4 regions of the Auritidibacter ignavus genome follow, and region 1 is predicted to be linked to each of the others. Evidence: riboswitches for the same ligand, from Rfam matches in the RefSeq annotation. Region 1 holds a riboswitch; each other region holds the start of a gene.

Region 1 (7,450 bases):
GTAGGTTGATACGTAGGAACTCCACGTATAGTGGGCGGCGGTAGCGCCGCTGACCATACCGATAATGAGCAGAATAGCTTTGGTCTGGGAGAATTTGCGCGGGGTGAGCTGCATCGTGGTTGGCGCGCTGGCCTGTGCCGGGGCAACAGGTGTCTCGTCTGTTTCGTGATGCGCCTGCTCGTGGACGGCGGATTCAGCCATGTTCCGACGCAACAGCAGAGCGACAACGGCCAGGATTGCACCCAAGACGAACGGAATGCGCCATCCCCATGCTGCCAGAGCAGTTTCGTCCAGTACCGCCGAGATACCGCCACCGACGCTATATGCCAGCACGGAGCCACCGAAGATGGTGACAAATACGAGCGAGGACCACTGTCCGCGTTTGTGGGCGGGAGCGATTTCAGCAACGTAGGAGTTAGCCGCTGCTGACTCACCGCCGTGGGCCAAGCCCTGGGCGATGCGTAGGAGCAAAAGACCGGCCGAGGCCCACACGCCAATGGTTTCGTAGGTGGGCAAGACGCCGATGAGCACCGAGGCGGTGGCCATAGTCAGCATGGTCATAATCAGGACCGCTTTGCGGCCTTTGCGGTCGGCCATGGCACCGAACAGGATGCCACCCAGCGGGCGGACGAGGAATCCGACCGCGAAAACAGCCAGGGTGGCCAAGAGTGCAGACACCGGATCGCTGTCATCGAACATAGCCCCGGCAATAAAGGGCGCGAAGACCGCGTAGGCGCTCCATTCGTACCATTCCAAAAGCTGGCCGGAGGTGGAAGCAATCAGAGATTTCTTCGGGGCTGCTTGGGTGGGTTGGGTGGGTGAGGGTTCTTTGGGCAGGGTGGTGGTCGTCGTCATGACGGTTACCGACTTTCTCGAAAAGTCAGGACCTATGCGGTGGTGAATTGATGGGCGGATTCCAACAGGGCGGGCACTCCGTGTTTCAGACCCGCAGCGAAGCTCGGATCGTCGGGTGCTTCGCCGTTGAGGAATCGGGTGTAGATCGCTTCACAGAAGATAGCGGATTTCCACAGAGCTAGTACCTGGTACCAGTTCAGCTGGGAAAGGTCGAGAGAGGACTCTCGGTTATAGTGGGCCACGAGTTCATCGCGGCTGGGGAAACCGGGTTGACGGGTGACTGGTGTGAGTTCCATGACGGTGGGAGTATCACTGCCACTGGCATAGGTGGCAGCGAAGTAGCCGAGATCAGCAAGCGGATCTCCGAGGGTAGCCATCTCCCAGTCCAGCACCGCCTGGATCTCAGGTGTGGTGCTGGGTGAATACATCAGGTTGCCAATGCGATAGTCGCCGTGGATGACGCTGTGCCGTTGAGTGGTGGGCACATGCCGGCCAAGCCACTGCGATAGCTCATCGACCAGCGGAATATCTCGTTGTGTTTGCTGGGGCCACAGGTGCGTGAAGCGCTCGATCTGGCGTTGTAAATAGCCCTCGGGCCGTCCCAAAGATGCCAGAGGTTCGGTCGAGACATCGAGGCTGTGCAGTTGTTGCAGAGCATCCACTGCGGCAAATCCGATCTGGCGCCTGGCCTCGTCGGATTCGAAGCGTTCGGGTAGCTCTGAGGTGATGACATCACCATCGAGGGTGTCCATGATGTAGAACGGTACGCCCAACAGATCGCCGGTTTCTTCCACCGCGCGGATCGTGGGCACCGCAAATCCGCGGGTGGCCAAGGCTGATTGCACGCGGGCTTCCCGAATCATGTCGTGGGTTGAGCGCGGGATCGGCGGTCGCGGTCCGCGACGCAAGATCACATCGGCGCCGTCACGCTGAATCCGGAAGGTGGCGTTAGATTGGCCTTCGCCGATCCGTGTGATCTGCAGGCCGCCCTGGCCAATATCGTGCTGATCCAAGAAACTCTCCACGGTGGAGCGAATCAACAGTGGTGGCTCGGGCAGATCGCGGGCCTGTTGCGGAGTCTGAACAACATCAATAAGGGGGGTGGTGTTGGTCATCAGTGTCCCTTGGTCTGGTGGCAGGTGAGGTGTTAGCTGGTGGTGGGCTCAGCGGTGTACTGCGTGCGCAACACACGACGCTGAATCTTGCCGGTCGGGGTCTTGGGCAGGTCGTTGAGGAGGTGTATCTCTTTGGGGGCCTTGAAAGCCGCTAGCTTCTGGCGGACCGTGGCCCGTACGTCCTCGGGGTCGAGGGCTTGACCCTCCTGAACGGAGATGAAGGCGATGACTTTCTCTCCGGAGTACGGGTCTGCAACGCCCACGACCGCAGCTTCTTTAACGCCGGGGTAGTCGTAGATGGCGTCCTCGACCTCGCGCGGCCAGACCTTATAGCCGGAGACATTGATCTGGTCCTTGCGCCGGTCGACAATGTAGATCCAGCCCTCGTCGTCGAGGATGCCGATGTCACCGGTGTATAACCAGCCGTTTTGAATGGTGCTGGCGGTGGCTTCGGGATTGTTTAAATAGTGGTCAATGCACGAGGGGCCCTGGAGTACCAATTCCCCGGGTGTGCCGTTGGGGGCCTGTTGGCCGTCGTCGCCGATAATGCGAGCTGCCACATCCGGCATCGTCTTACCGATGGACAGGCTGGCGGTTTCTTCATGAATCGGGGCCCGCTCACCGAGCGGGACACCGATCACCGCCGAGCTGGTCTCGGTCATGCCGTAGACGTTGTGTATGTAGTGGCCGAAACGATCCTCGAACTGACGCAAGGTCGCCGGAGGCACCGGGGCGCCACCGGTATAGGTCGACTTGAGCGTAGCGAAATCCTCTTCGGTCACGCCCGGGGCATCCAGTAGCGCGTTGTAGACAGTAATGGAGCCCACCATGTGGTTGACATCGCCACGCCGCAGCGCATCCAGCACCACCTCGGTACGGGTCCGGCCACGCAGAATCAGCTTTCCACGGCCTGCGGTGAGCGTCGCGGTGGCACTGCCGACCGCACCGGTGATGTGAAACAGCGGGGCCACGGCCAGCACACCGTCGCCGGGCTGTTGGTGGATCAGCTGCGGGAAGGTCAGTGCGACAGCCACGAGGTTGCGGTGGGTCGCCAGGGCCCCCTTGGGTGGTCCGGTCGTTCCGGAGGTATAGGTCAGGAGCGCTGCAGTGTCCGCGGTGATCTCCGGCGCGGTGGGGGTTGTGCCCAGGAAAGTCTCCAATTCCTGCCACAGGTCGGGGTCGCTGGGGTCAGTGAGATCAGCGGCAACGACCCACGGTGTGGTGCCGGCCAACCCCCAGGTGGCGGTCTCGGCACCGGTGGTCTCCGAGGACACCAGTCCCACCGCCTGAGAGTCTTGGAGAATGCCGGCCAATTCGTGTTGACCGTACATGGTGTTCAGGATCAGCGGGGTGGCCCCGATCTTCCACAGCGCGAGCATGCACAGCGGAAAACTCACGGTGTTCTGCAACTGGATGCCCACCCGTTGCCCGGGCTCGACACCTCGAGATTGAAAATAGCTTCCCAGAGCGTTCGTCAGGTCCTCGGTGCGTTCAACGGTGTAATCGTTGGTGTGATCAGTCAGTGCGATCGCTTGTGGTTCGTCCGCGACGCGCTGGCGCCACAGCTGCGTCAACGTGGTGTTGATATCCATGTGTGTGTTGTCCCTCCAACAGGTCCGACCGATCGTTCGCTCGGTCGTGCATAATGTAATTTATATCACGTTTAGCTACCAGGAGGGTACTCATGGACAAAGATGAGGTGGTCACAATTCATCCGCGCATGTTGCCGCTACAACTTCCGCTACATCCCATTGCCCAAGCAGCGCTGAGCTGCTTTGCGGTGAGTGGATATCACGGCACCAGTATTCGCAAGATCGCCCAAACGGCTGGGCTTTCGGTGCCCGGGATCTATCACCATTTCGGCTCAAAACACGAGATTTTGGTCGAGATCTGTAACGTGGCGATGCATGAGCTGATCGATGCGTCACAGCGGGCTGTTGACCATGCTGGTCCAGACCCGCTGGACCGTTATGATGCGCTGGTGGAATGCCTCGTGCAGTTCCACGCCGACTTTGCCGCGGTAGCCTTCGTGTCGTTTACCGAGATTCGTGCGCTGAACGGTGATGCCCGTGACCACCACATTGCCCAGCGCCGTCGCGAACAGGATCTCGTGCGTCGGGTGGTTGATGAGGGCATCGCTGCCGGGGTATTCACCACCCGAGACCCCGGGGATGTGGCCCGAGCCGTGGTCAGCATTTGCCTAGGCATTTCGCGCTGGTACCGCCAAGACGGTCCGCTGAGTTTGGATCAGGTCTGCGCAATTCACGTGCGTATCGCCCGCGCCACCGCCGGATGCATCCAGGCACCGGAAGAGTTACCCACCGATCGGCGGTGTGTGAGCGTCTAGCGGGTGGCCAGGACCTCGGCAATACTGGCCACGGCCGGCTCATTTTGCAGACTGGTGGTATCGCCGAGGGTGTCCCCGGTGTAGAGCTGGGTGAGTAGCCGTCGCATGATCTTGCCCGAACGCGTCTTGGGCACATCCGGGACGACCACGATGTCCTTGGGTTTGGCCACCGGGCCGATCGTCTGCGAAACCAGCTCACGTAACTCGGCCACCGCTTCCTCGGCGGCGAATCCGTCCCGCGTGACCACAAAAGCGATCGCAGCGTGACCGGTTTTGGCATCCGGTACCGGGGTGACGCCGGCTTCAACCACCTGCGGGTGTGTCACCAAGGCGGACTCGATCTCGATGGTGGATAACCGGTGACCGGAAATGTTGATCACATCGTCAATCCGGCCCAGAATCCAGGTGTCCCCGTCGGCATCCACCTTCGCCCCGTCACCGGCCACAAACCAGCCACGGGAGTCTTCCGCATCGGCGTAGTCCTTCCAGTACGAGTTAAAGAACCGCGCCGGATTGCCCCACACGGTCCGTGCCATCGCTGGTCCGGGTCGGGTGATCACCACCACGCCCTGCTGACCGGCTGGGGTCGGGTGCCCGTTGTCATCGACCACCGCGGTGTGGACCCCGGGCAACGGCCGGGAGCCACACCCGGGTTTGAACTCGGTGTCATCCTGTCGCGGTGAGAGCACCGTCGCACCGGTTTCGGACTGCCACCAGGTATCGACCATGGGGACCTGGCCACCACCGAGCTGGGTGCGCGCCCACCGCCAGGCCTCAGGGTTGACTGCCTCGCCCACGGTCCCGAGTAGCCGAATACTGCTCAAATCATAGCCGGGCTCCACCCCGTCGGGGTGCCACCCCATCAACGATCGGATCAGCGTCGGGGCGGTGTAATAGCTGGTCACCCCGTAACGCTGGATTACCTCAAAGTGCCGGCCCGGATGTGGCTGGTTGGGCACCCCCTCATAAATCACCTGCGTGACCCCATTCGATAGGGGGCCGTAGAGTTCGTAGGTATGGGCGGTGACCCACGCTAGATCGGCGGTGCACCAATGCACGTCCTGGTCCCGGGTCGCGATATCCGGATTCGAAAAGAGATAGTCATAGGACCACGACGCCTGGGTGAGATAGCCGGCCGAGGTATGCACTAGTCCTTTCGGCTGACCGGTGGTGCCCGAGGTGTACATGATGAACAGCGGGTGCTCGGCGTCAAAAAACTCCGGGGTGTGGGTCGCAGGCTGCCGATCCACGATCTCGTGCCACCACACGTCTCGACCCGGCACCCAGGTGATCTCGTCTTGATGACCGGTGCGGTTGAGCACCAGCACGTGCTCAATGTTGTTTTCCCCGGCTACCGCGGCATCGGACGCGTCTTTGACCGGTACGGCTTTGCCCCGCCGGAACTGCCCATCGGAGGTGACCAGCAACTTCGCCGCGGTATTCTCCACCCGGAACTTCAGGGCTTCGGCCGAAAAACCGCCGAAGACCAGTGAGTGCACCGCCCCAATGCGGGCACACGCCAGTGCGATCACCACGGTCTCGACCAGCACCGGCAGATAGACCACCACGCGATCGCCGGGGCCAATGCCCAGCTCGGTTAGCGCATGGGCGGTCTGAGAGACCTCGGCGAGCAACTGCCGGTAGGTCACCGCCCGCCGATCGCCGGGCTCGCCCTCAAAATACAGGGCCACCTTCTCGCCCAGACCGTTGTCCACGTGCCGATCCAGGCAATTCACCGCCACATTGAGCTTGCCACCGGAAAACCACCGCATCACCGGGCCACGTTCGGCGGCTGGTGAAGGATTGGTCCAGGTGTGTACCGTGTCGAATGGCTCGTGCCAGTCCAACCGTTGGGCGGCAGCCTCCCAGAAGGCGATCCGCGCCCGCTCGTCCACTGGCTGTCCATCGCCGCGACCGCCGTGTAAGAGCTCGGGATCTCGACCGGGATGCACATCCGGATCGGCGGCGTCCACGATCTCGGCGGGCAACGGTCCGGGCACGATGCCTGGCAGTCCGGTCTGCTCCGGGGTGAGTGGCTGGTACTCAGAAGTAAAAAGCTGTGCGGCCAACCCGGCCGGATACCGCTGATCAACCTGGACGGGCTCGGCGATCAGGGACTGAAAGATTTCCCGATCAGAGGGGTGGGACGCGGAACGCTCAGTGGGTGTTGCGGACACGAAAAATCGCACCTTCCTTCCATCGCTTCTGGCATGAGCACCTGCCGAATCGAGAATGGAGTCGGTGGTTGCTGCGGCGTCATCGAGCCAGATCTCTGCTACCGCTCTGGATGGTCGTACTGACCTCTAGTCTAGGTCGTCGATCAAGCGGTCAACACCGAGGTGTCGCAGACCGACATCTTGTGAGATCAGCAACAACACCGACCCGCCGTGGGCCGGCTTGTGGTCGTCGAGAACGCCCCACAAGCTGATATCTGCACTAAAAGTAGGAAAGTCTTAGCAGTCATACATGCAGTCGCTATATTTGCCAAATAAAGATAGGTGAGGCTAAGCTTGCCGTTAGCTTTGAGTATTCACCATCACCCGCCGGATACGATCCCGTCGAGAAGAGGTCACCTACCGTGCAGACCGTCCAACACGCACCGAGAACGTCACGCCGTGGCCAGCGCGCCACGCTGGCAGCCCTGCTAGCCACCCTGCTGTTTGTCGTCACCGGTTGTGGCGGACAGGCTAGTGGCACCGTTGATGTTGGCCAGGCCCTGGACAACGCCCAGTTCATCGACAACCCCAAGGATTACGAAGGCCCCACCACCGCGCATTTGGCCAATTCGGCGATCAACCCGATCGCCACCAACCCACAATCCCAGTTGCCGGTGACCGTCACCGACGCCCAAGGCACTCAAGTCACCGTGACCGATACCTCCCGGATTCTGGCGGTGGACCTCTACGGCACCGCCTCCCGGACCGTCTATGAGCTCGGCCTCGGCGATCACGTGGTTGGCCGCGATATCTCTTCGGGTTTTGCCGAGATCGCCGATAAACCGTTGGTGACCGAAAACGGGCACGATCTCAACGCCGAAGCCATCCTCGAGCTGGCTCCGACCGTGATCATCACCGACACCTCCCTGGGCCCCTGGGACGTGATGTTGCAGATGCGCGATGCCGGTATTCCGGTG
Region 2 (7,450 bases), 600 kb from region 1:
ATGTGGTGGGAGACCCCGAGGTTCCTCTCGGTGCCGGGCACAGCGTGGCTCTCGAGCAGTTCGATGATTCGGAGGACTTTCACGAGTTCATGACCGAACTGATGGACCAGCTCGATGAGCTCTACAAGCGCAAGCAAGATCAGTAGGCTGAACAAGAGGTCGTGATCGTCACACCGCTCAGATTTAACAATCGATAAACTCCTCTGCTAGAGTAGTTCCTCGTGCGAAACGCGCATCTAGTTCTGCGCCTCTAGCTCAACTGGTAGAGCACTTGACTCTTAATCAATAGGTTGTGGGTTCGAGTCCCACGGGGCGCACTCTAAGTCGGCACCTCGTTTGGCCACACGTCAAACAGGTGCCGTTGTCATATCCGGCGGACACGGCAAATCCACCGTCTACCCACAGCTTTAAAGCCACCAGGCCCGCCTCCACGCTGGGTTGTTTGTGCCTATTGACTGCCAGCTTCCGTGTGGCTCTGAGTCTCCGTCATGGTCTGGGCGCTGGTGCCCACCGACTTACTCCTCCTGCATCACGCCCGCGACAGGACCACGATCTGATCCATCCGGTGCAATCGTTACCTCCCACCCTCTCGCTCTCTCGTCCCAGAGCAGGGTACCTCATGAGGCATCGACCACCATGTCCCGACGTGGCGCAACACCCTGGGTGGGAGCCACCTGTCGTACCGGCCCTCTCGCGACGGGCCGCCTGTTGAGCGTGGCCTGGTACGTGTAACACTGCGTCAAGGACACGAAATATATGACAGGGGAAACCGTCGCGCCAGAGATGAACGGACGAATGTGTCAGTGCTTTGACCTCGACTAGGTCCCAGCCTTCCCTATCTGAAGAATGGTTAATCGTTCCTCTATCAACCAACGTCAATGGGAAAACGGGAAGTGATCTGATGACAGTCCGGCTTAGCGCTTTCGATTTGGTACCGCTCTCTGAAGGGTATACCCCTGCCGAAGGTATTGATCATGCTCGAGCCTTTGCTCGTGGCATTGAAGAAGCCGGCTATCACCGCTTGTGGTACGGGGAGCACCACCTGAACCCAGGGATGTTGGGCTACTCCCCTGCCCTGACCATCGCCTTGTTGGCCAGTGAAACCGGAACCTTGCGGTTTGGTTCCGGAACGGTTCTGACCGGTCACCGCACTCCTTTCTCGGTGGCAGAAGAATTCAGCCTGCTTGAAGCGGCCTTTCCGGGACGAATTGACCTCGGCTTGGGACGTGCCGGGTTGAAGGGCCCTAAAAAGAAGCGCACCGAGGCCGAAGCTGCCAAACAAGAGAAGAAAGATGAGGCTAAGCAGCAGTCAGACGACTACGAGACCGACAACGGCGTGTTTATCCCCGCTTCCCCCGATTTGTCTCACCTCTTTGGCTCACCGCGTGCTACCGCTCAGCAGGCCCTATTGCATCAGCCCGGCGCGGAGCCTCGCTTCTATGATGAGTACCTCGATCAATTACTGGATTTGTTCCATGACCGCGCCGTAGTACATGGCGAACCGATCTCGAATGCCACCGCGGATGTGGGTTCTCCGGAGATTTGGATTTTGGGTACCAACGCCGGTGACTCCTCGCAACTGGCCGCAGAAAAGGGACTACGGTTTGGTGCGAATTATCACGTAGCCCCCACCCATACTCTGGAAGCTCTGGCGGACTACCGCGAGCGCTTCCAACCCAGCGAAGACCTCGATGCCCCATACACCATCGTCTCCGCTGAAGTTTTGGTGGCCGATACCACCTCCGAGGCTGACACCTTGGCAGCTGGTTACGACCAGTGGGTCTACAGCATCCGTAGCGGTCAAGGCGCTATCACATATCCTTCACCCGATACCGCTGCACAAAACCAGCTCACCGCCGAACAGCAACCCCTGGTCCGCGACCGGACGACGACCCGCTACGTGGGGGACCCGCACCAGGTGGTCGAGAAACTCAAGGCGCTACAGGCCGCTACACAAGCCGACGAATTGCTGATCTCGACCATTACCCACGACCCGGAAGCCCGCCTGCGTAGCTTCCAGCTGTTGGCTGAGGCCTGGCAATAGCTTCCCCGTTGCCCTCCGGCTACCCCTGACCACCCATCCCAGCCCATCAACTACCCAACCACCACCGAGAATTTATTGTCACGAGATCCGATTTCAAGCCCTGGCTGATCGGACAGCAACCCTCTCTCTGGAGATCGACCACAATCTCTTACACAGTGGGGTGCTCCAGGTGAAGACAAGGCCCATTCGGCAAGTGTGTTTAAGGAGAATCATGTCACGTGCCACACCCGAAACCTCCCACTTCGTCATCGGAGTTGCGCTGGATCGAGGGGGTTTCCACCCCGCAGCCATCCGGAGCCAGCAGGCTCTTGCCGATAACTTCTCCATCACAGCGTGGGAAGACCTCGTGCGTCAGGCTGAGAACCTGGGGGCCGGATTCGTGACCCTCGAGGATGCGTTCAATGACGCCACCCGCCCGGGATTCGATACGTCGTTGCTGGCCTCGTGGTTGGCGCCCCGCACCGAGAAGATCGGCCTGATCCCGACGCTGACCACCACCCATACCGAGCCCTTCCACGTCTCGAAAAATCTTGCCACGCTTGACTATGTCAGTCACGGTCGCGCTGGCTGGCAGGTTGCAGTCTCAGCCACCGAAGCCGAAACGCTGCTAGTGGGACGAGGACGCGCCTACGACGATGAGGCCTCGCTTTATGCTGAAGCCCGCGACGTCATCGAGGTCGTGCGCGGTCTGTGGGATTCGTGGGAAGACGACGCCGAGATTCGCGATGTAGCCACCGGACGATTCATCGACCGCGACAAGCTCCACTACGTGGACTTCGAAGGAGACTTCTTCTCCATCAAAGGCCCCTCTATCGTTCCCCGGCCACCGCAAGGCCAGCCACTGGTCACCATTGCAGGTACCAGCGAAGAGGTGCTGAACACTGCAGTGCGCGCTGCCGACGTGATCTTCACCGGCACCTCGGCCCCGGAGAAGTTGACCTCACTCCACGAAAGGATTACAACGCTGTCCGACCAGCACGGTCGTGACAAGAACGCGCCGCCGAAGGTCGTGGCCGATGTGTACTTTGCGGTTGATCCAGACGAGTCAGAGGCGCTCGCACGCTGGCAACGCCTCAACGAGGTCCAGACCCTTAATCCTTCTCAGGCCGATGAGGTCGTCATCGGTACTCCAGAGCACCTCAGTGAACGCCTAGACCAGGTCAAGGCCGCCGGGGTTGATGGCGTCCGGCTTTGGCCTGCCCAGAACCAGCACGACCTTGCTGTGATCGAGCAGCACCTGAAATCTGTCGTGGAGACACTCCAAGATCACCCAGCCGATAACAATGCCGCTCCATTGCGGGCCCGGTTCGGACTTGGTCGTCCCGCAAACCGGTACGCCTCAGCTTCCTCGTCCGCTTCCGCTCACTAACCTCCCCCAGGAGACACTCATGACGAATCAGCAGAATCACTCTTCCCCTCGCCAGATCATCCTTGGGGCACACTTCCCCGGGGTGAATCATCACACCGTGTGGTCCGATCCGGAGTCTGGAAGCCACATTGAGTTCGAGTCTTTTGAGAAGTTCGCCGCCGAAGCCGAGCGTGGTCGCCTGGACTTCATTTTCTTGGCCGAAGGGCTCCGACTGCGCGAAAACCGGGGTCTGATCCACGACCTGGATGTCGTTGGTCGCCCCGACACGTTGCCGATCTTGGCAGCCTTGGCCTCGGTGACCGACCACATTGGACTGGTCGGGACTATTAACGCCACCTTCAATGAGCCCTATGAGGTGGCTCGGCAATTTTCAACCTTGGACTATGTCTCCAACGGGCGAGCTGGTTGGAATATTGTCACCACCTCCGATTCCTTCCACGGCGCCAACTTCCGTCGTGGCGGTTACCTCGACCGGGCGGACCGCTATGTGCGGGCTTCTCAGGCTCTGGATGTTGCCAATCGTTTCTGGGCAAGCTGGAAAGATGTCGAGTCCGAGCGGGAACGTGTGAACGTCACCAACGATCAGTTCGATATTCACGGCGAGTTCCCGCTCCCCCGTTCCCCTCAGGGGCGTCCGTTGATCTTCCAGGCCGGAAAATCCGCTCAGGGTCAAGACTTCGCGGCCGGTAACGCCGATGCTATTTTCACTTTGCACACTGATAACGAAGACAGCCGACAGTTCTACCATGAACTCTCCGAGCGGGTGCGACAGGCCGGCCGTGATCCCGAATCTGTCAAGATCCTGCCGGGTACTTCCGTTGTTGTGGCAGATACCGATGAAGAAGCAGAAGAACTGGCTGCGACGATTCGGGCTCAGCAGGTCAGCGGTCAGACCGCCATCCTGTTGCTGGAACAGATTTGGAACCGAGAGCTTTCAGAGTTCGATCCCGAGGGCCCACTTCCTGATGTGGACCCGGTGGTCGGTGAAACCACCATCAGTAAGGGTCGCAGTGAGGTCAGGCATGACGACCGGTTCGCGACCGTGCAGAAGCTACGGGACATCGCTGAGGCGCGCAATCTGAACCTGCGCGAAACAGTGATTGCCACCCAGTCGCGGCAGACCTTCGTCGGAAGCCCTGAAACCGTGGCGTCCGAAATGATTGAGACTGTGGAAACCCATGTCAGCGACGGATTCATTCTGGCACCACATCTGAGCCCGACCGGACTCGTGCCTTTCATCGACCGCGTTGTTCCGTTACTCCAAGAGCGGGGTGCTCTACGCACCGACTACCCAGAGGGCGCAACGTTACGTGAACTACTCGGTCTGCCCACAACGTGGGATCCGGCCACGACCGGCCGGGCAACTTTCCGGCAAGGGGTGAATGTCTCATGAAGCAGCGTCACGCACGGTCCTCACGTCATGGCGTCCGCTCACTAGCCCTTGTTGCAACGGCCCTATTCGCCTTCACTGGTTGCAGCAGTGGAACTGGCCTGGAATTTTCCCCCGCCGCGGAAGTGGACGAGGAGAACGTTTTACACATAGCGGTTGGTTCGGACGCTGGTTGCGCTGATCCTCAGCAACTCATTCTGAATGATGCGGTGTTTTCCACACGTCACTTGGTAGATTCACTCACGGACCAGGACCCTGAGACCGGTGAAATCGTCCCCTGGCTAGCTACTGACTGGGAAGTCAACGACCAAGCTACCGAGTTCTCATTCACCCTGCGCCCCGGAGTGACCTTTTCTAATGGTGAGCCTGTGACTTCTGAGGTCGTCAAAGCCAATTTTGAACGAATTCTCGAGTTCGGTCCACGCGGAAATATTGCGCGAAGCTATCTGGAGAATTACGAGGACACCGAGATCGTCAACGACCACGAATTTGTGGTGAAGTTCTCCGAACCAAATGCGCAATTTCTACAAGCCACGTCCACCCACAACCTGGGGTTGCTGGCTTCGGAGTCCATCGAGCTCTCGGATGATGAACGTTGCCAAGGGGTTATCGGGTCCGGTGCATTTGTCTTGGATTCCTACCGCCCTAATGAAGGAATTAACCTGGTCGCCAGGGAGGATTACGACTGGGGTTCGCCTCTATACGAAAACCGTTCGGCACCCAAGATTTCCGGGGTGAGCTTTACCGTCGTTCAGGAATCTGGAGTACGCGCCGGGCTCTTGCAGTCAGAGCAGGTTGATGCTATTGGAAGCGTGGCGCCACAGGATATTCCCGCTATCGAACAAACCGATGCCACCTTGCACACACTGACCGTTCCCGGAGTACCGATGTCGCTTCGACTGAACCACGACAGTCCGGTGATTCAAGAGCATGCTGTGCGCGAAGCCATCTCGCTGGCTATTAACCGGGAACAAGTGGCCGAGGTCGTTTACCCTGATGGGGCTCCCGCAGCCACGAGTATCTTGTCGTCGACCACTCCGGGCCACAGTGATTTCTCCGAAGAGCTACGCTACGACCCTGAAAGAGCACGGCAGCTACTGGCGGAGGCCGGCTTCACCCCTGGTGACGATGGCATCCTGGTTCGTGACGGCGAACGCCTGGAACTTGATTTCACCTGGTCAGCCATCACCGCTACGAACTCGGGTTCGGTGGAGTTGATCCAACAGCAACTCTCAGAAGTCGGTATCGCCGCAGAACTAGATGAGGGGACCCCCGCCCAGTGGACGGCCAAAGTGGCCGAGGGCAATTACCACCTCGATTGGTTCAACACTACCCGTTCTGATGCCGACATTCTCCGGACTGTCTTCGACTCTCGTCTGGCAAATACCTCTCATCTGCCGGAGGGATATCACACCGATGAAGCTCTTTCCCTTCAGGCCACAACCCTGGACCCCGAAGCACGGGAAGAAGCCATCCACCAAGCTCAAAAAGCACTGATTGAGGACTACACATCCATTCCAGTTATCGATCACACCAACGTCATGGCCACCTCCGCTGAGGTATCCGGGCTGCGATTTGATTCAGATCGACGAATTCGTCTGTACGACGTGACTTTGAATCGAGGTGAGGACTGATGGCCCGTTACGTTGGCATCCGAGTCCTGATGGCGCTGCTCGTTTTGTGGGCAGCCTATACAGTCAGTTTCATTATTCTCTACATGATTCCCGGCGACCCTGTGCTGGCCATGGCCGCTGGTGGTGGCGACCCGAGTGCCGTGGATGAAGAGACACTCGCAACGTACCGAGAAGCCTATGGTTTCAACGATCCGCTCATCGTCCAATACTTCAACCGTCTTGGTGCCGCCATCACTGGTGATTTCGGTGAATCGATGCGAACCGGTCAACCGGTCTCCACAGCGATCGCCGAGGTCATCCCCTCCACCGCGCAATTAGCGGGGGTCGCGTTGTTACTCGCCGTAGTGTTGGGCGCAGCAATTGCCATGCTCGCCACCTATACGAACATCACCTGGTTGAAGAACCTATTGTTGTCGTTGCCTCCCTTGGCCATCTCTTTACCCACCTTCTTCATTGGTTTGTTACTCATTCAGGTTTTCAGTTTCCAGTTGGGTTGGCTACCTGCATTGGGTGGGGCGAACCTGGCCGGAATCATTCTTCCGGCGATAACACTCAGCCTTCCGATTGGCGCGGTGATCTGCCAGGTTTTTGCATCCAGCCTGGAAAGAAGCTCGGCAGAGTCCTACGTCAATACAGCGCGGGCAAAGGGACTCAACCGGTTTACCGTGCACCTGCGCCATGTGGCCCGAACCTCACTGGTCCCGGCCCTATCGATGGTGGGACTGGTCGCCGGCGGTTTACTAGCCGGGTCAGTCATCGTTGAAACGGTGTTCTCACGTCCCGGTGTCGGACAGCTGACGGTTCAGGCTGTTTCCACTCAGGATCTTCCGGTGGTTCAAGGCATTGTCGTCTTAGCAGCTGTCGTCTTTGTCACCGTGAATCTGCTGGTGGACCTGGTGTTGCCAGCGATCGATCCTCGAGTACGACTTGGCCGTCGTTTCGCCTAAGAGAACGGGAAACTCATCATGACTCAAACACTCTCTGCTCGACTGCCCCGATCGTCCGCAGAACCC
Region 3 (7,450 bases), 1.1 Mb from region 1:
CGACAGCCTGACTAACGACGGCTCGACGCCGGCGGCCCGCTGTTCTGCTTCACTGAGCTGTGCGTGAGTGGTCGAAGCCGGGTGAATCACCAGTGAGCGAGTGTCTCCAAGGTTGGCGACTCGCTTGTGAAGCGTCAAGGCTTCAGCGAAAAACCGACCGGCTTGTGCACCGCCGGCGATGTTGAAGGAGACGATGCCAGAGGTTCCCTCGGGCAACAGCCGTTGGGCACGGTGATACCAGGGACTTGATTCCAGACCGGCGTAGGCCACGTGCTGAACTAAGGGATGGTCTTCCAGCCAGTGCGCCACCGTCAGCGCTGATTCCACATGGCGGGAGACACGTAAGGAGAGGGTCTCGAGGCCGAGGTTGACGATCCAAGCATTGAATGGGCTGGCTGCGCTGCCCAGATCGCGCAACAGCTGGGTGCGAAGTCGCAAAATATAGGAGAGATTCGCACCCAGCGGTCCATCGGGTCCAAAATCGGTGCCGAACACCACGCCGTGATACGACTCGTCGGGGGTATTGAACCAGGGGAATTTTTCCGGGTCGGCTGTCCAGTCGAAATGGCCCGAATCAACGACGAACCCGCCGAGCGCCGCGGCATGACCGCCCAAGTATTTGGTCGCCGAATGCACGACAATATCCACACCGTGTTCGAACGGGCGGAACACCGGCGGTGGAGTCAATGTCGAATCCACGATCAAGGGGAGCCCCGCCTGATGGGCAATATCTGCCACCGCTTCCACATCGAGCACATCGGCTTTCGGGTTACCCAGCACTTCACCAAAGAGCACCTTGGTGTTGGGTTTAATGGCCTGTTTCCAAGCGTCAAGGTCATCGGGATCGTCAACAAAGATCGTTTCAATCCCGAGTCGCGGTAGGGTGTGTTTGAACAGGTTTTGGGTGCCACCATATAGTGATGCGGACACCACCACCGAATCTCCCGCACCGGCAAGGTTGAGAACGGCCAGGGTGGTCGCGGACTGTCCGGAGGAGGTCATCACCGCCCCCACGCCACCTTCCAGTGCGGCGACCTTCTGTTCGACCGCGTCGGTGGTGGGATTCGTAATGCGGGTGTAGATCTGGCCCAGGCTGGAGAGTGCGAAACGATCGGCTGCGTCCTGCAAAGTCGGGAAGTTATAGGACGCTGTGGCATGAATGGGAAGCTGGGTGGAACCGTAGTCGGCTACCTCCGGAATCCCAGCGTGAATCTGTTTGGTGGCTAGCCCCCAGGTGTTGGGGTTGGTGCTGTCTGGTTGCTGTGATTGACCCATGGGGTTTGACTCCTGTTGTCTCAGGGGTCGCAACTCGTGTTCTGACACCGTGCCGGCAGACAGCGTTCAGAGCACGGTGGACCCGCGCTTGCTGCGAACCATTGTGGTTCGCGCCTGGTCCTCACCCGGGGCACCCCACCGCGGTGGAGGGTTGCCGGTCAGCAAGCCGGGGCTGTTTCACTGACACTCGTGACCAATACAAAGTATTCTGCCAGATCTGGGCGGTCATTTCATCCCAGGTCTGATCACATCGGAGACTGCACTGGTTCTGCCTACCAACGACGAGTCCATAGACTACAAGGGATGACCAGTTCTTCATTGTCCTTCCACGACGCCCTCCCACAGATCGGCCACGGGTTACCGGCCGCGTCATTAGTCGAAGAACTTCTCGGGCTACCGCACCGGCTTCGCGCGGTGGTGGAATCACCTCCGGGTACGGGTAAAACCACGATCATTCCCCCGTTGTTGGCGGCCAGGGCCGAGCACCGCGAGCCCGGTCTCAAGGTCGTGGTGACCCAGCCGCGCCGGGTTGCGGCCCGGGCAGCAGCACGGCGACTGGCACAGCTCACTCGCACCACCGTGGGGGACCACATTGGTTATACCGTTCGGGGCGATGCGAAGGTCTCAGCACAGACTCAGATCGAGTTCGTCACGGTGGGAGTGTTGCTCCGTCGTCTGTTGCGTGATCCGGACCTGGATGATGATTCGGCGGTGGTGATCGACGAAATCCATGAACGCTCCGTAGAAACCGACCTCACCGCCGCATTTATCCGCGATCTCTTACCACGACGCGATGACCTGGAACTCGTGGCGATGTCAGCAACTGCGCAGTCGCAACAGTGGGTGAACTATTTTGATGCTGCATTATTCACCGCCCACACCGAGATTTATGCCCTCACCGAAGAATTCTCTCAGCCCCCCACCGCGCTGGACGACCGTGGCGTCACTCCAGATTTTCTCGCCCACGTTGCGAAGACGACGGCCCAGACCAGTGCCCGCACCGAGGGAGACGTTTTGGTCTTTCTGCCCGGTGTCGCCGAGATCCGCGCGGTACAACGCCAGCTTCCTGAAGCCCTCGTGTTGACCGGGTCAAGCACCGTCGAGGAACAGGACCGGGTACTCTCCCGAGCCAACCATCAGCGCATCATTCTGGCAACGAATGTCGCTGAGTCGTCCTTGACCGTTCCGGGGGTCAGGGCCGTGGTGGACTCAGGGCTGGAGCGAACCCAACGGTTAGACACGATGCGGGCCATGACCGGGCTGGTCACCGTGGGTGCGTCCAAGGCCTCGATGCGGCAGCGGGCCGGTCGTGCGGCGCGTCTCGGGCCAGGCCTGGTCGTACGGTGTGTGACGGAACGCGAATATGCTGCCCGCCCCAGTGATATCACCCCGGAGATCCTCACCAGTGACCTGACCTCGGCCGTGTTGTTCCTGGCGTGTTGGGGTCCGACCCGTCTCCCGACCTGTCCACCGCAACGCGCATATCGCGCCGCAGTGGAGGTCTTGCGTGCTTTGGAAGTTATCGAACCGCCCGATGAAGACTCCGGTGCGTGGCCGGTGGTGACCGATCTGGGTCGACGTTTAGCTTCAGTTCCTACAGAACCACGACTCGCCCGCGCTTTACTGGACGGTTCCGAACTCCTCGACCCTGCCACCGCGGCCACGGCGGTAGCGTTATTGGATTCCGATCAGAGAGCCCCCGGTGTCAATGTGAGAGCACGTGAGCTTCCACGCGAGGCGCACCGATTTCTCGGCCTCACCGGTGCTACCCCCTCCGGTATAGCACCGGCTGAGAAGCCCCGGGAGCAGGATCTCGCCACCGTAGCGGCTCTGGCTTACCCAGATCGCATTGCCCGTCGCCGAGACCGCAACTCCCGAGAATTCTTGTTGGTCTCCGGAACCGCCGCCGAACTACCCCGAGATTCTCGGCTACCACAGACCGACTGGTTAGTGTGCACTGAGGTTGGGCTGTTGCGTGGCAAGCCCATCATCCGCGCGGCAGTGCCGGTTGATCAAGACACTGTCGAGCTGTTGTTACCCGTTACCCAGGAGCGAGTTGCCGAATGGTCGGGGCAGAAAGTCAACGTCCGCGAGGTGTCCCGGATCGGTGCCATCATTCTCCACCAGACTCCGGTGGCGGCCACCAGTGACGACACCTTGCAGGCCACCGCTCGGGCCATTCGCGTCCAGGGGCTCGAGGCCCTCAACCCGAGTCAGCAATTCTGGCAGTACTGGGACCGGCTACGCTTCGCCCATCACCATCTGCCAGACTGGCCCGATCCCCGGAGTTTCACTCCCGAACAATGGGCTCCTTTTGCCCAAGATCTCCTGTCAGGTCTGAAGACGCTGGTGGGCTGGGACAAGGACGCTGAATTACAGACACGAGTCCCGGAACGGCTCACGGTCCCGTCCGGTTCAAGCTATCGGGTGGATTATTCCCAGGACCCACCCGTGCTGGCAGTGAAGCTCCAAGAGATGTTCGGAGCCGTGGAGACACCAACCATTGCCGATGTTCCGGTCAGCATTCATTTGCTCTCCCCTGCCGGAAGACCGTTAGCTATCACCCAAGACCTGCCGTTTTTCTGGTCCGAGGTCTATCCCCAGGTACGTGCCGAGAACCGAGGACGCTACGCCAAACACCCGTGGCCAGAAGACCCCACGACCGCCACCGCGACCCGGCTGACCAATAAACGGTTGCACCGCTGACAGCGGACAAACCGGCCATGGAACGAACCCAAGTTGAGCTGGCTTCTCTTTAGCCCTGCTCCCGGCCAATATGTGGCATGATCACGGCCCAGAGAGCCCCCAGCGGAACGCAGATGACACTAATCCATCCCAGCACCCATGCGGTCGCAAACGGCCATTGCGGTCCGTCACCGTCGAGCGAGGAAACATTATGGCCCAAGAGGGTGCCAAAAATAAACAGATATAACAGTAGCGCCATGAGCGAAAACAGCGCGAGAGCGCCCACACCCAACGGGCCATAAATCAGAAGCTTATTTTTCTGCATGAATGTTCCTTTCACGATGCGTTGCGCGCTGTGTGATCGCGATGCACAACCGCTTACCTTCCACGTGGCACGCCGAGCCCGACGTTAGTGCCCAAACCAGCCCAGGCTTTCGAGTACCGGGAAGCCTGCGAAGCCGGCCACGTCCAAGAAGAGATGAGCCCAGACCATGGGCATGACGCGCCGATATTTCAGGTAAACCAGTACGAATACCACTCCCATGATCGCGTTACCGATCCCCGGACCGATGCCCTGGTAAAGATGATAGCTGGCCCGGATCAGCGAGGAGACCAACAAGACCGCGACCACATCGGTCCTGGTGGTTGGCAGCCAGGTGGTATTTGTACCCAAGTCAGCCGTGGGAAAGGGGGTGCGTCGCAGGAGGCTGACCCGGTCCACCAACCAGGCCAAGATAATGACTTCTTCAACCAGACTGTGCCGGACGGCTGCCAGCGTCAGCACGATCGGAGTCCACCAGTGGTCATTCATGCTCGATCCAATAATCGCGGTGGTCAGCCCCAAAGAGCGACCCACCGCGTAGACCAGCAGAGTGCCACCACCCATGGTGATAAACAGGATCAGTCCCAGCCCAAAGTCGGTCACCGGACGGCGGAAATCCAAACCGAAGCTTCTCAACGGGTTGCGACCGTAGATCCACACCAGGTGAAGCACCAGCGCGACCGGGACCAGTCCGAACCCGATGCTGAGGAGTTGGCGAACCAGATCGAACACGGGATCTGGTGCCAGCGAGGGGTTGAGCGCGGTGGTTTGCTCGTCTAAAGGTGCTTGAGTGAGCTTTTCCATTAAGTCCACCAAGGCGTAGACCCCGGAGCGTCCCAGGGATAGCCCCAGGACAATCAGGATCTGCCACCAGACCACCGTTCGCGAGAATCTCAGCACCACCACCCCAGTGTAAACCTGTCAGGGGCACTAAATTAGAGACTATGGCTTCTTTGCCCGCCGACGACGACCTGGCCCTGGCACAGCATTTGGCCGCGCATTTGCGCGAGGGGATCAGCGCTAGACACCGCGCCCTGATCGAGTCCGCACCGTGGTCTCAAGCTCATGTCATCGAGCGAGGAAAAGATCATCGTCTGGTCATTGTTCCGGGCCACCTTGTGGTACGGATTCCACGGGATCCGGCCACCAATCTTGAACGTCAGGCAACATTGCTGGACCAGCTCGCACCCCAGTTACCGTGGCAGGTCCCGGTAGCGTTGTCGATCGTCGACGGCGGAGTTATCCAGCCCTATATTGCTGGCACGGCCCACCCGAACCACAGCGGAGACCCAGAGCAGTTACGCGACATTGTTCACACGTTATCGGAGATTGACACCACCGGTTTGGCGTTGAACCAGCCCTTTGCCCAGCGTGGCGGGCTGACCCCGCAGAAAGTCACGCGACTAGCCAAGATGCCCGGCCCACCCCTACCGGATTTTGCGCAGTTTATCGCAGACGTCGCGGAACTGACTCATACTTGGACCCAAGAAGGCCCTTTCGGGCTCGTGCACGGTGATCTCGCCGGACACAATATGCTCTGGCTCCAGGATCCCTGGCGACTGAACGGGGTGCTGGACTGGGACCAGGCAAGTCGGTGGGACCCGGCCCTGAATCCGGCGATTCTCAGTCTGTGGCACGGCGCCGGTCTGCTCCCCCAGATCTGTTCTTCACCCTCCGAGCTGGTGCATGCCCGCGTATGGTCAGCGTCGATGGCACTGGAATCTATCGAGAACGCACTCCGGCGTCAGCCACCAGCCTCTGCCTTCCGTCGGCTCATGCGGAAGACGGTCCCGCGACTCGAAGCGGCCCAGCAGGCACTGCGGTAAGTCGGTCGGCTCAACCCTGCTGGTAAAAGCGGTCCGGGCTGACCCGAGCGACGGCATCAGCACTCACCCAGTTGCCAGCGGTGCGATCAATGAGCAGGTCGGTGGCCAGAGTGGCCATAGCCAGTGAGCTTTGGAATCCGTACCCAGATTGTCCGGCCAGCCAGAACAATCCCGGGACTTGGGGGTCAAATCCATTCACCGGTTCCCCATCGGGGGCTTCAGTGCGCAGTCCACACCAAGAGCGAATGACCTCGGTGATCTCCAAGGTCGTTTCAGTCTGGATGCGATCGATCAGACGTTGTACGTCGGCATCGCGGGGTTGGGCATCCTCAGCATGCCAGGGCTCATCCTCCCCGGGAGAAGCGACGATGCCCAGTTCGTCGTAGCGGTAGTAGTAGTCGTGGCCGGCACGGCAGACCAGCGGGTGGTCGGGAGTCAGCGGAGTGGCCAGAGCCGCCTCTAGTGCCGTGCGACGCTTCGGAATGAGACCCAAGGGCCGGGCCCCAAAGGCCTCAGCGACGATATCGGCCCACGCTCCAGCAGCGTTGATCACCACGTCGGCGACGAATTCCTGGCCGTCCTCAGTGGTCAGCTGCCAGAGCCCACCCACACGTTCAGCCCGGATCATTCGAGCATTCAGCACGGTGTTCGCCCCGCGTTCGGTGGCCTGATCGGCCAACCAGTGCAGGAATGGCAGAGCGCGGACTCGCACCGAGCGGTGTTCCAGTGCGCCATCGTCGAAACTGTCGGGACGGATCTCCGGGGCGTGCTCGCGCACCTCCTGGTGAGTCAAGGGCGTCATTCCTGGATACATTTCCTCCACGACATGGTCTTGGGTACCGAAAAGCAAGAAATCGGACTGCCACATCAGTGGTTCGTCGAGTCCCTGTTGTCGTTTGTCGAGGTCCTGGACGGTCAACTCGGTAAGCTCTCGCACCGCCTGGGGTCCATAAGACAGTGTCAGTTGCTGGGCGGCCCGCGAGGAGGTGTGGTACGCCAACCGGTCTTCGGCCTCAAGCACCGTGACCTGATCGTTGCTGGCCACACGCCGTGTGAGCTCTTCGGCCAGGGAAATTCCGGCTATTCCGCCACCAATAATCACATACTTCATAGTCCCTCAGTCTACGTGCGAGGCTGGATGGCAGGAGACCACACGGTGGTGGCCCGCATGCAGGTGCGGACAGGTTGGGCCGGGACTAAGGGTGCACTGTTAGACTGCCAAACCTGCGTGAAGTCTCGATGCTGACGATGGAGGTGCCATGTCGCTGGCGAAGCAGTTACACGCTCTGGACGGGCAGTCTTACGCCAAATATCGCAATCTGAAGGGTAAGCACCAGCTCGG
Region 4 (7,450 bases), 590 kb from region 1:
TGTGGGATTACCGCCGCGGGAATATTCAAAGCCAGCGCGTAGTGTTTCCACACCGGGTTGCACAAACGTCGAGGTTTGATAGATCGGTGGAATCACCGCTCCGGTCAGTGGATCCGGGTCTTGACCAGCATGGATGGCTCGGGTTCGGAACCCCGGGGTGGGATTTTCGTTTTTCTTGCTCGGGATGTTGTGGTGAAGATCAAGAGTTGTCATGACAGTGCCGCCTTTGCTGATTCTTCTGCCTTAGTGGTGTTTGCATCTGCCCAGACCTGTTCGGACGCGGGCTGATTTGCTTGAACAAGCTGGTCCAGCCCTTGTTTGACGTCGTGCCACAAATCGTCGACATCTTCGCGTCCAACTGCCAGTCGCACGGTGGTCTCGTTGATCTGTCCAGCGATGCGAAGCTCCTCCGAAAGGCGACAGTGGGTCGTGGTCAGCGGGTGGGTGATCAAGGAGCGAGAGTCGCCAAGATTGACCGCCAGGGTAAACAGCTGCAGTGAATTGAAAAACCGCTCAACACCGGCAGAATCGGTATTCAATTCGAAAGAGAATACCGCTCCCGTCCCCCGCGTGAAGTCTCGTTCCGCAATGTCTTTATTCGGGTGAGATTCCAGCGAGGGGTGGCTCACCGAACGCACACCGGGGTGCTGTTCCAGTCGACGAGCGAGTTCCGTAGCGGTCTGGCTGTGGCGGGGCAACCGCAGGTCGAGCGTTTCAATACCCTCCAAAGCCTGCTGGGCGTTCAACGCCGATAGCACCGGTCCCACGTCGTTGAGCAACTGTGCTCGAAGCAGATGCAGCACAGAGCCTGCCTCCCCGTATTTCTCCACCAAGGACTGAGGACCAAAACGAGGGCGTGGTGTGGTCAGCTGTGGCCATAGCTCTGGACGTTGTGAGGGATGGAAATTGTCCGTGACAATGACCGCTCCTCCGAGAGAGGAACCGTTTCCGACCAAGTATTTGGTCACCGAGTGCACCACGAGGTCAGCACCCAGACGAGCAGGTTGGAGCAAATACGGTGTCGCCAGGGTATTGTCGACAATCAGTGCCACCCCGTGCCGGTGAGCAACTTCTGCCAAGGCCGGGATATCCGGCAGGTCTGCGTGTGGGTTGGCAATGGATTCGACCACAAAGACCCGCGTGCGTTCGGTGATCGCTTCCTCCCACTGCTGGGGATCGTGCGGATTGACCCAGGTGGTGGTGATCCCGGCTTCCGCCAGGCTGTCGTTGAGCAAGTCAGCGGTGCCACCATAGATACGGTTTGAAGCCACCACGTGGCCGGCCGGAGCCTCCGGATGGGGTTGACCGTCTGGGCTTTGCGAGGACCGTCCTGCCAGGGCCAGCACACTCAGCGTGATGGCGGCCTGGCCCGACGCGGTGGCGACCGCCCCGACTCCGTCTTCCAGGCTGGCAAGTCGCCGTTCCAGCAATCCAACCGTGGGATTTCCAGTTCTGGAATAGGTCAGTCCAGGTTGACGTTGGGCGAAGACTTCACGGGCTTGGGCGAAAGAATCGAATCCGAAGGCAGCTGAAACATAGACTGGTTCGCGTACAGGACGAATGGATTCATCCGGGATACGGCCCGCGTGAATTTGTTGGGTACTAAACCCGGATTGACATGGGCCCTCAGAGTCTTCGGCAGAAAAGTGACTGGTAGTAGACATAACGTCCCCCTTGATACTAGGGCGTGTCTGCCAGTGCTGGGCACGCCGTGCTTGCCTCCAGCGGTGTGCTGAAGACCGGATCATCATCTGAGGCACCCCGTCACAGCGGAAAGGGTTGCCGACCGGCCAGTCAGAGCTTGTTGAACCGGTTCTCGTGATCCTTTGTCAAAGTATTCTACTTGTTTTCGAGGAGTGGTTGGTCTAACGAATTTGGTCTCAACCTCCGCTACCGCCACCCACTCTGAAAGACACTTTAAAAATCGCCCTGATAGTGGTCAAAGCACCGGGTGGAGGACCCGTCATATTCTGTCGTCAAACCTTCATTACCGTGAATATCTCACATTATGACGACGCTGGCCGCGCCGGGTTCTTTCCCCACGCGGCCAGCGTCGCGGTGTGTCTTCCGTGCCGTCGTTATTCGACGATCAGGTGACGCTTAGTGCACCCGGCGGTTGCGCACCGGGACGAAAATGGTTCCTCACACAATCGAGCCCACAGCCAGGCCGGCAATGGCCAAGATGTTTCCGGTACCGGTAGTCGCCACGTCTGAGGACGAACCAGAGCCAGTTGCACCAGACTGCTCATCCAAGCGGCGCTTGTTCGGTGCAGCACCCTCCGTTGCGGTTCCGGATCCACCGCTTTTGTCCTCGTCCACGGCGTTCTCAGGCGCACGGTACGTGATGGTTCCCGTGGTCTCATCAAGCGAGATCTCCCAGTCGTCTGGGACGGTAAATGACTCGTCGATTGCAAATCGAGTCCCCTCTGGCAGTTGCGGCTCGACGGTTTGTGGGGCCGCAACCGTTCCACCCGGTGCAGTGGTGACCGCCTCATATCCCGGACCATACTGCTCGCTCGCAGACGTGACGGTAATCGTCACCGGCACGGTATACTCCCGCGGTTCGGCGTTCTGTGGGGTGGGTGCGACGGCAATGGAACCATCCTGTTGCAGTGCGGCCCACTGTGGCCACTCTCCGTCGACATCGACGGTGGTGCCGTCGGGCAACGGGTTGCCATCGTTTCCGCGTGGCACCGCAACGGTCGCTTCCTCGTTCATCGCTACGGTGATGGGCTCGTAGACAGGGACTTGAGCCACGATAACCTTAACCTGAAGTTCATCAGGGTGACCATCACCAAAGGTGCGCTGAATCGGAACGGTATAGGAGCCCGGCTCGACCGTGCTGTCTGCCGTTGCGGTCACCTCACCATTCTCCGGATTAACCGTCACAGGAAGTCCTTCGGGGCATCCGGCGTGTACTTCACGGCGCTATTCGGGGCCGGTTTATCACCGATATCATTGGTCTTTGCATCATCTCCGCCGGCTTTGACCGTCACCGGCTCCCAGTTATGCATCGGTGCTTCGCACTGATAGGGAACTTCTCCGAGGGATCCTGGGAGTAGTCGGGGGCTCACCACCCGTTCCAATCCGCAGGCGGGAATTCTGCCTCAACGTCTCCGACGAGGTCGCATCACGTTCATCAACCCAGTCATCTAAGATCGCGGTCAGAGTCTCGCCCGCGCGTGGCGCGCGGGTCATCATGTAGCCGGTATCGAGGTAGGGATTCTGGAAACGTTCCCGAACCGTGGCTGGGCTCGTGGTGTCCGTGTGTGACGTGCTGGGAACGCCAGGGGCTGAGATCCTGTGAATTCTTCGACGGGGATTCCCCGGCCAGGGTGATGCACCACGAGTCCGGATTGTGTCGCACCATCGGGTCGTGTCTGGGGCCAGTGCAACTCCTGGCTCGGTGTGGGCGCACTCGAGAATTGGTGAGCCACGTCGGCGGTGCCCACCCCATTGTGGTGTGCATCCTGCACGGGGGTGTTAGCCAGGGGCGGGATCGGGATTGCGGTCACCACGGGCACACCGGCACCCAGAAGCCCACAGGTCAACACGCTGGTACCGAGAATGATCGATGGACGCGTTTTCCGGTGCGCTGAGCAAACCCGGTGGCGCCTTTCCTGCAGGGTAGCAGGCATGTTGGTCTCGTTTCTGCGGTCACACTGATCTCAACCGCTGGAAAGATCGTCACGTGTCCGGACACCAGGTGTGATGGCAAGCAACGTCTCCACTCCAGCAATCAGGCTCTTACCATCGAGTAGAAATCTTCCGAAAAGCCCCTAGTCCAGTGAGCGTTCGGCGTGCTGCGCGGCACGCCAGCGGAAGAATACTGCTAGCAATCCGCCAGAAATATTGTGCCAAACACTGAATACGGCGGCCGGTAGCGCCGCGGTGGGGTTGAAGTGGGACGCGGCGAGCGTTGCGGCCAGTCCAGAGTTCTGCATCCCGACCTCGACCGAGGTCGTGCGGGCCACACGCGAGGGGTAGCCAAATAACCGCGCGGCGCCATAGCCCAGCAGGTAACCAATCCCGTTGTGCACGATGACCGCCAGTAGCACCAAACAGCCAGCGGTGACGATGGCATCAGCAGAACCGGACACCACAGCAATCACCACGTAGGCAATGCCGAGCACACTCACCCACGGTAAAAGTGGCAGAATCTTGTCGATCCACTGACGCAACAGCCACCGCACGAGCAGACCGGCCACAATCGGGATCAGCACCATCTGCACGATAGACCACGCCATGCTCCCGGCATCCACGGGCAAGAGTGCTCCGGCCAGCCACTGGGTCAACAGCGGGGTAATAATCGGGGCCAGCAGGGTCGAAACCGAGGTGATCGTCACCGACAGCGCCACATCCCCCTTGGCCAAATAGGTAATCACGTTCGAGGAGGTCCCGCCGGGGGCACAACCGACCAGAATCACCCCGACCGCCAACTCCGCAGGGAGCTGGAAAATCCACACCAGTCCCACCGCAAGCACCGGCATGATCACGTATTGAGCCATAGTGCCCAACAGCACCGGCAGGGGACGTTTAACCACCAGCGCAAAGTCCGGCAGGGTTAACGTCAGTCCCATGGCGAACATGATGATCCCCAAGGCAATATTGGTGAACTCTCCCAGCCCGGCGGTCTGGTCGGGGAAGAAGAACCCCACGAGAAAAGCCACAATAATAATGGCTGGGAAAACCGTCACGGCCAGCCGGGCTGACCGGTCTTCTTTGACCTGTGCGGTGTGGGTGAGTTCTTGAGTGCTGGGGTCTTGTTCAGCCACAGTACCTGCCTTCGAGTCACGAGGTGTCTCCGGTCCGACACCACGCAGCGGGCGGTGCAGATCGGTCTATCTGTCGGTTCAGTAGAATCCCTGGTCTGGTGTCGTGTCAAAACCGATGACCACCGGTGACCACATAGTGAGCACCGGTAGTGCGAGCTCAGGTTCAGATGGGGTGAGTTGTAGGCTGGAGTCACGGTGGCCAATCGTGTAGAGGAGATGAACACAGATGACGCTCAACAGCAGAAAAGCCCTGATCATCGGCGCTCTCATCGGGCTCGTGGCGTCCTCGGTCGTCGAGGGCATCCGGTGGCTGACCGGCCAACGGATCATCGAGGATCTGCTGGGTACGCTGGTGACCATCGCACTGTTTACCCTGGCCGGAGCGGTCCTGGGTTTGTGGCTGTATCAGGTCCGTCGCCGTTCCGCCGAAACTGACTCCTCAGGCACGGGCTCGTCGAGCTCCTCGAGCTCGCACCGTTCTCAGCGGTGATCTAACCGTCAGCAGAGCCACGGTGTGCCAGTCGGCGCACCAGCTTCTCGCCCTCAACAATCAACAGCACCGTCGATCCGATCGCCGTGCACATCAGCCATTCGGTGACCGACAAGGCGGTCAGACCAATCAGATCCGCGATCGGCTCCCAACTGGATGCCAACCACTGCAACCCCAGAGCAGCCAGCGCTGAAATGAGCAGGAGCGGGTTCGAGAAGGGGTTGAGCCGGAACACCGATTGACGTTCTGCCCGGGCGGAGAACACCTGGAAGAAGTTAAACATCACCATGGTGATCAATGCCAGGGTACGACAGTGGTCGAGCTCGAGACCAGCTTCGTGGGCCATCCGGTAAACCAGCAAGGTGCCCACACCCATCCAGGTACCGGTGATCACCGTGCGCAACCACATGGTGCGGTTCAGTACGCCCTCAGAACGTGGTCGGGGAGACTGGTCCAGTTCGTCTCCTTCACCTTTTTCGAAGGCCAGGGCAATGTCCTGAATACCGTTGGTCACCACGTTCATGAACAGCAACATCACCGGCAAGAAGATCAGTGGTAACTCGGTGAAGGTGTTGACGGCGACCGCGATCAACGCGGCAAGACCGTTGGAGAGCAGGAAGAAGGTGGCTTTACGAATCGAGGAGAACGTAATGCGCCCCTGGCGCACCGCCTCGACGATGGTCACGAAGTTGTCGTCGGTGAGTACGACATCGGAGGCTTCCCGGGCCACGTCGGTGCCGGACTCGCCCATCGCCACACCGATCGAGGCGGCTTTCAGCGCCGGCGCGTCATTGACGCCGTCACCGGTAATGGCCACGATTTTGTCCTGTTCTTGCAGAACTTTGACGACGCGCAGTTTGTCCTGCGGTGACATGCGGGCAGCGACGGTGATCTGTGGCAGTCGCTCCACCAGTTCAGGATCAGACAGTTCCGCCAGCTCGGTGCCGGTGATGACCGACTCCGCTTCGGAGTGGCGGGAGCTGGTGGTCTGTGTCGGGGCCAAACCCAACCGGTCGGCGATCGCCGCGGCGGTGGTGGGGTGACCACCGGTAATCATCATCACGTGCACGCCAGCCTCACGGCACTGGGCAATAGCGTCTTCCACGCCCCCACGCGGTGGGTCCATCATCGCTTGCAGACCACTGAGTTCCATTCCGGTGGGTCTCGGAGCCTGAGAGTTTTCGAACTCTTCCACCAGCTCGTCGAGTTCGTCGTCGGCAATCTGGCGGTGAGCGGTGGCAATCACGCGCAGCCCGCGGTGAGCCATCTCCGAGACGGCTTTCCGGGCTTTATGGGCGGTCTCCTCGTCCACGGTGCAGAAATCCAAAATCGTTTCAGGAGCACCCTTGGCATGCAAGACCGCGGTACCATCCGGATCAGTGCGGATGGTTTGCGAGTAGGCCAGCTCGGGCTCATAGGGCATGGAGGCCATCGGCGTTTGACCCCGCTCCTGGCTCGTGACCTGTTCCGATTCGAGCCCAGACACCGCCATGGCCACATCCACCGCGTCACCGATCAGATCAAGCAGAGAACCTTCGCTGTCGGTTCCTTCACTATCGGCATCCGCACCGTCGCGGTCGCCCTCGGCTGCCGGAACGGCGTCGTTGGTGAGCGCCCCGGTGCGCAAGCACTGCGTCTGCGCTGCGGTGTAATCTTCCAGCTCTTCACGGTTCTCCCCGCTGATGGTCACGGTTCCCGCATCTGGAGTCCACAGTTGTTCGACGGTCATACGGTTGACCGTCAGCGTCCCGGTTTTATCGGATCCGATCACGGTGGTGGATCCCAAGGTTTCGACACTGTGGAGTTGGCGAACGACCGCACGGTGTTTGGCCATACGAGACACACCGACGCCCATGGCTACTGAGAGCACAATGGGTAGCGCTTCGGGCATCGCGGAGACCACCAAGGCGACAGTGATCAGGAAGGTATCGCCGATCGTGGTGCCCATGATCAGGCTAGAAATGAAGGTCAGGATCGCCACGCCCAGAATCACGTAGGCGATGTTGCGTTCCAGCTGGTCGGTGAGAATCTGCAACGGTGTTTTGGCCGATTCTGTGCTGACCAGTTCGGCAATGTGTCCCAGCTCGGTATCGGTACCGGTGGCGACCACCACACCGCGGGCCCGGCCTGAAATGACCAGGGTGCCCGAGTAGCCCATATTGATGCGGTCGCCCAGGGAGATATC

The links. Region 1 has a riboswitch for S-adenosylmethionine ahead of acs (acetate--CoA ligase). Riboswitches for the same ligand answer to the same signal wherever they lie in the genome.
Region 2: linked by a shared signal. The riboswitch ahead of QDX22_RS01015 (LLM class flavin-dependent oxidoreductase) and the one ahead of acs (acetate--CoA ligase) in region 1 are both predicted to bind S-adenosylmethionine.
Region 3: linked by a shared signal. The riboswitch ahead of QDX22_RS05145 (O-acetylhomoserine aminocarboxypropyltransferase/cysteine synthase family protein) and the one ahead of acs (acetate--CoA ligase) in region 1 are both predicted to bind S-adenosylmethionine.
Region 4: linked by a shared signal. The riboswitch ahead of QDX22_RS00975 (O-acetylhomoserine aminocarboxypropyltransferase/cysteine synthase family protein) and the one ahead of acs (acetate--CoA ligase) in region 1 are both predicted to bind S-adenosylmethionine.

The regions. Positions count from the first base shown of each region.
Region 1 covers NZ_CP122564.1:2,268,435-2,275,884, forward strand. Annotated here, with positions in the region: gene QDX22_RS10315 (MFS transporter) at 1-855, opposite strand, end outside; gene QDX22_RS10320 (phosphotransferase family protein) at 888-1,970, opposite strand; gene QDX22_RS10325 (class I adenylate-forming enzyme family protein) at 2,003-3,562, opposite strand; gene QDX22_RS10330 (TetR/AcrR family transcriptional regulator) at 3,655-4,317, shown strand; gene acs (acetate--CoA ligase) at 4,314-6,290, opposite strand; SAM riboswitch class I at 6,511-6,611, opposite strand; gene QDX22_RS10340 (heme/hemin ABC transporter substrate-binding protein) at 6,896-7,450, shown strand, end outside.
Region 2 covers NZ_CP122564.1:230,531-237,980, reverse strand. Annotated here, with positions in the region: gene QDX22_RS01030 (hypothetical protein) at 1-146, shown strand, start outside; tRNA gene QDX22_RS01025 (tRNA-Lys) at 245-317, shown strand; gene QDX22_RS01020 (LLM class flavin-dependent oxidoreductase) at 902-2,044, shown strand; SAM riboswitch class IV at 2,121-2,246, shown strand; gene QDX22_RS01015 (LLM class flavin-dependent oxidoreductase) at 2,256-3,413, shown strand; gene QDX22_RS01010 (NtaA/DmoA family FMN-dependent monooxygenase) at 3,433-4,806, shown strand; gene QDX22_RS01005 (ABC transporter substrate-binding protein) at 5,013-6,437, shown strand; gene QDX22_RS01000 (ABC transporter permease) at 6,437-7,384, shown strand; gene QDX22_RS00995 (ABC transporter permease) at 7,403-7,450, shown strand, end outside.
Region 3 covers NZ_CP122564.1:1,135,521-1,142,970, forward strand. Annotated here, with positions in the region: gene QDX22_RS05145 (O-acetylhomoserine aminocarboxypropyltransferase/cysteine synthase family protein) at 1-1,275, opposite strand, end outside; SAM riboswitch class IV at 1,355-1,470, opposite strand; gene QDX22_RS05150 (ATP-dependent helicase C-terminal domain-containing protein) at 1,579-3,981, shown strand; gene QDX22_RS05155 (hypothetical protein) at 4,031-4,285, opposite strand; gene QDX22_RS05160 (CPBP family intramembrane glutamic endopeptidase) at 4,370-5,182, opposite strand; gene QDX22_RS05165 (phosphotransferase family protein) at 5,227-6,108, shown strand; gene QDX22_RS05170 (NAD(P)/FAD-dependent oxidoreductase) at 6,119-7,219, opposite strand; gene QDX22_RS05175 (ABC-ATPase domain-containing protein) at 7,368-7,450, shown strand, end outside.
Region 4 covers NZ_CP122564.1:217,597-225,046, reverse strand. Annotated here, with positions in the region: gene QDX22_RS00980 (cystathionine gamma-synthase) at 1-213, opposite strand, end outside; gene QDX22_RS00975 (O-acetylhomoserine aminocarboxypropyltransferase/cysteine synthase family protein) at 210-1,664, opposite strand; SAM riboswitch class IV at 1,707-1,824, opposite strand; gene QDX22_RS00970 (Rib/alpha-like domain-containing protein) at 2,143-2,862, opposite strand; gene QDX22_RS00965 (hypothetical protein) at 2,886-3,014, opposite strand; gene QDX22_RS00960 (bile acid:sodium symporter family protein) at 3,780-4,775, opposite strand; gene QDX22_RS00955 (hypothetical protein) at 5,002-5,265, shown strand; gene QDX22_RS00950 (cation-translocating P-type ATPase) at 5,267-7,450, opposite strand, start outside.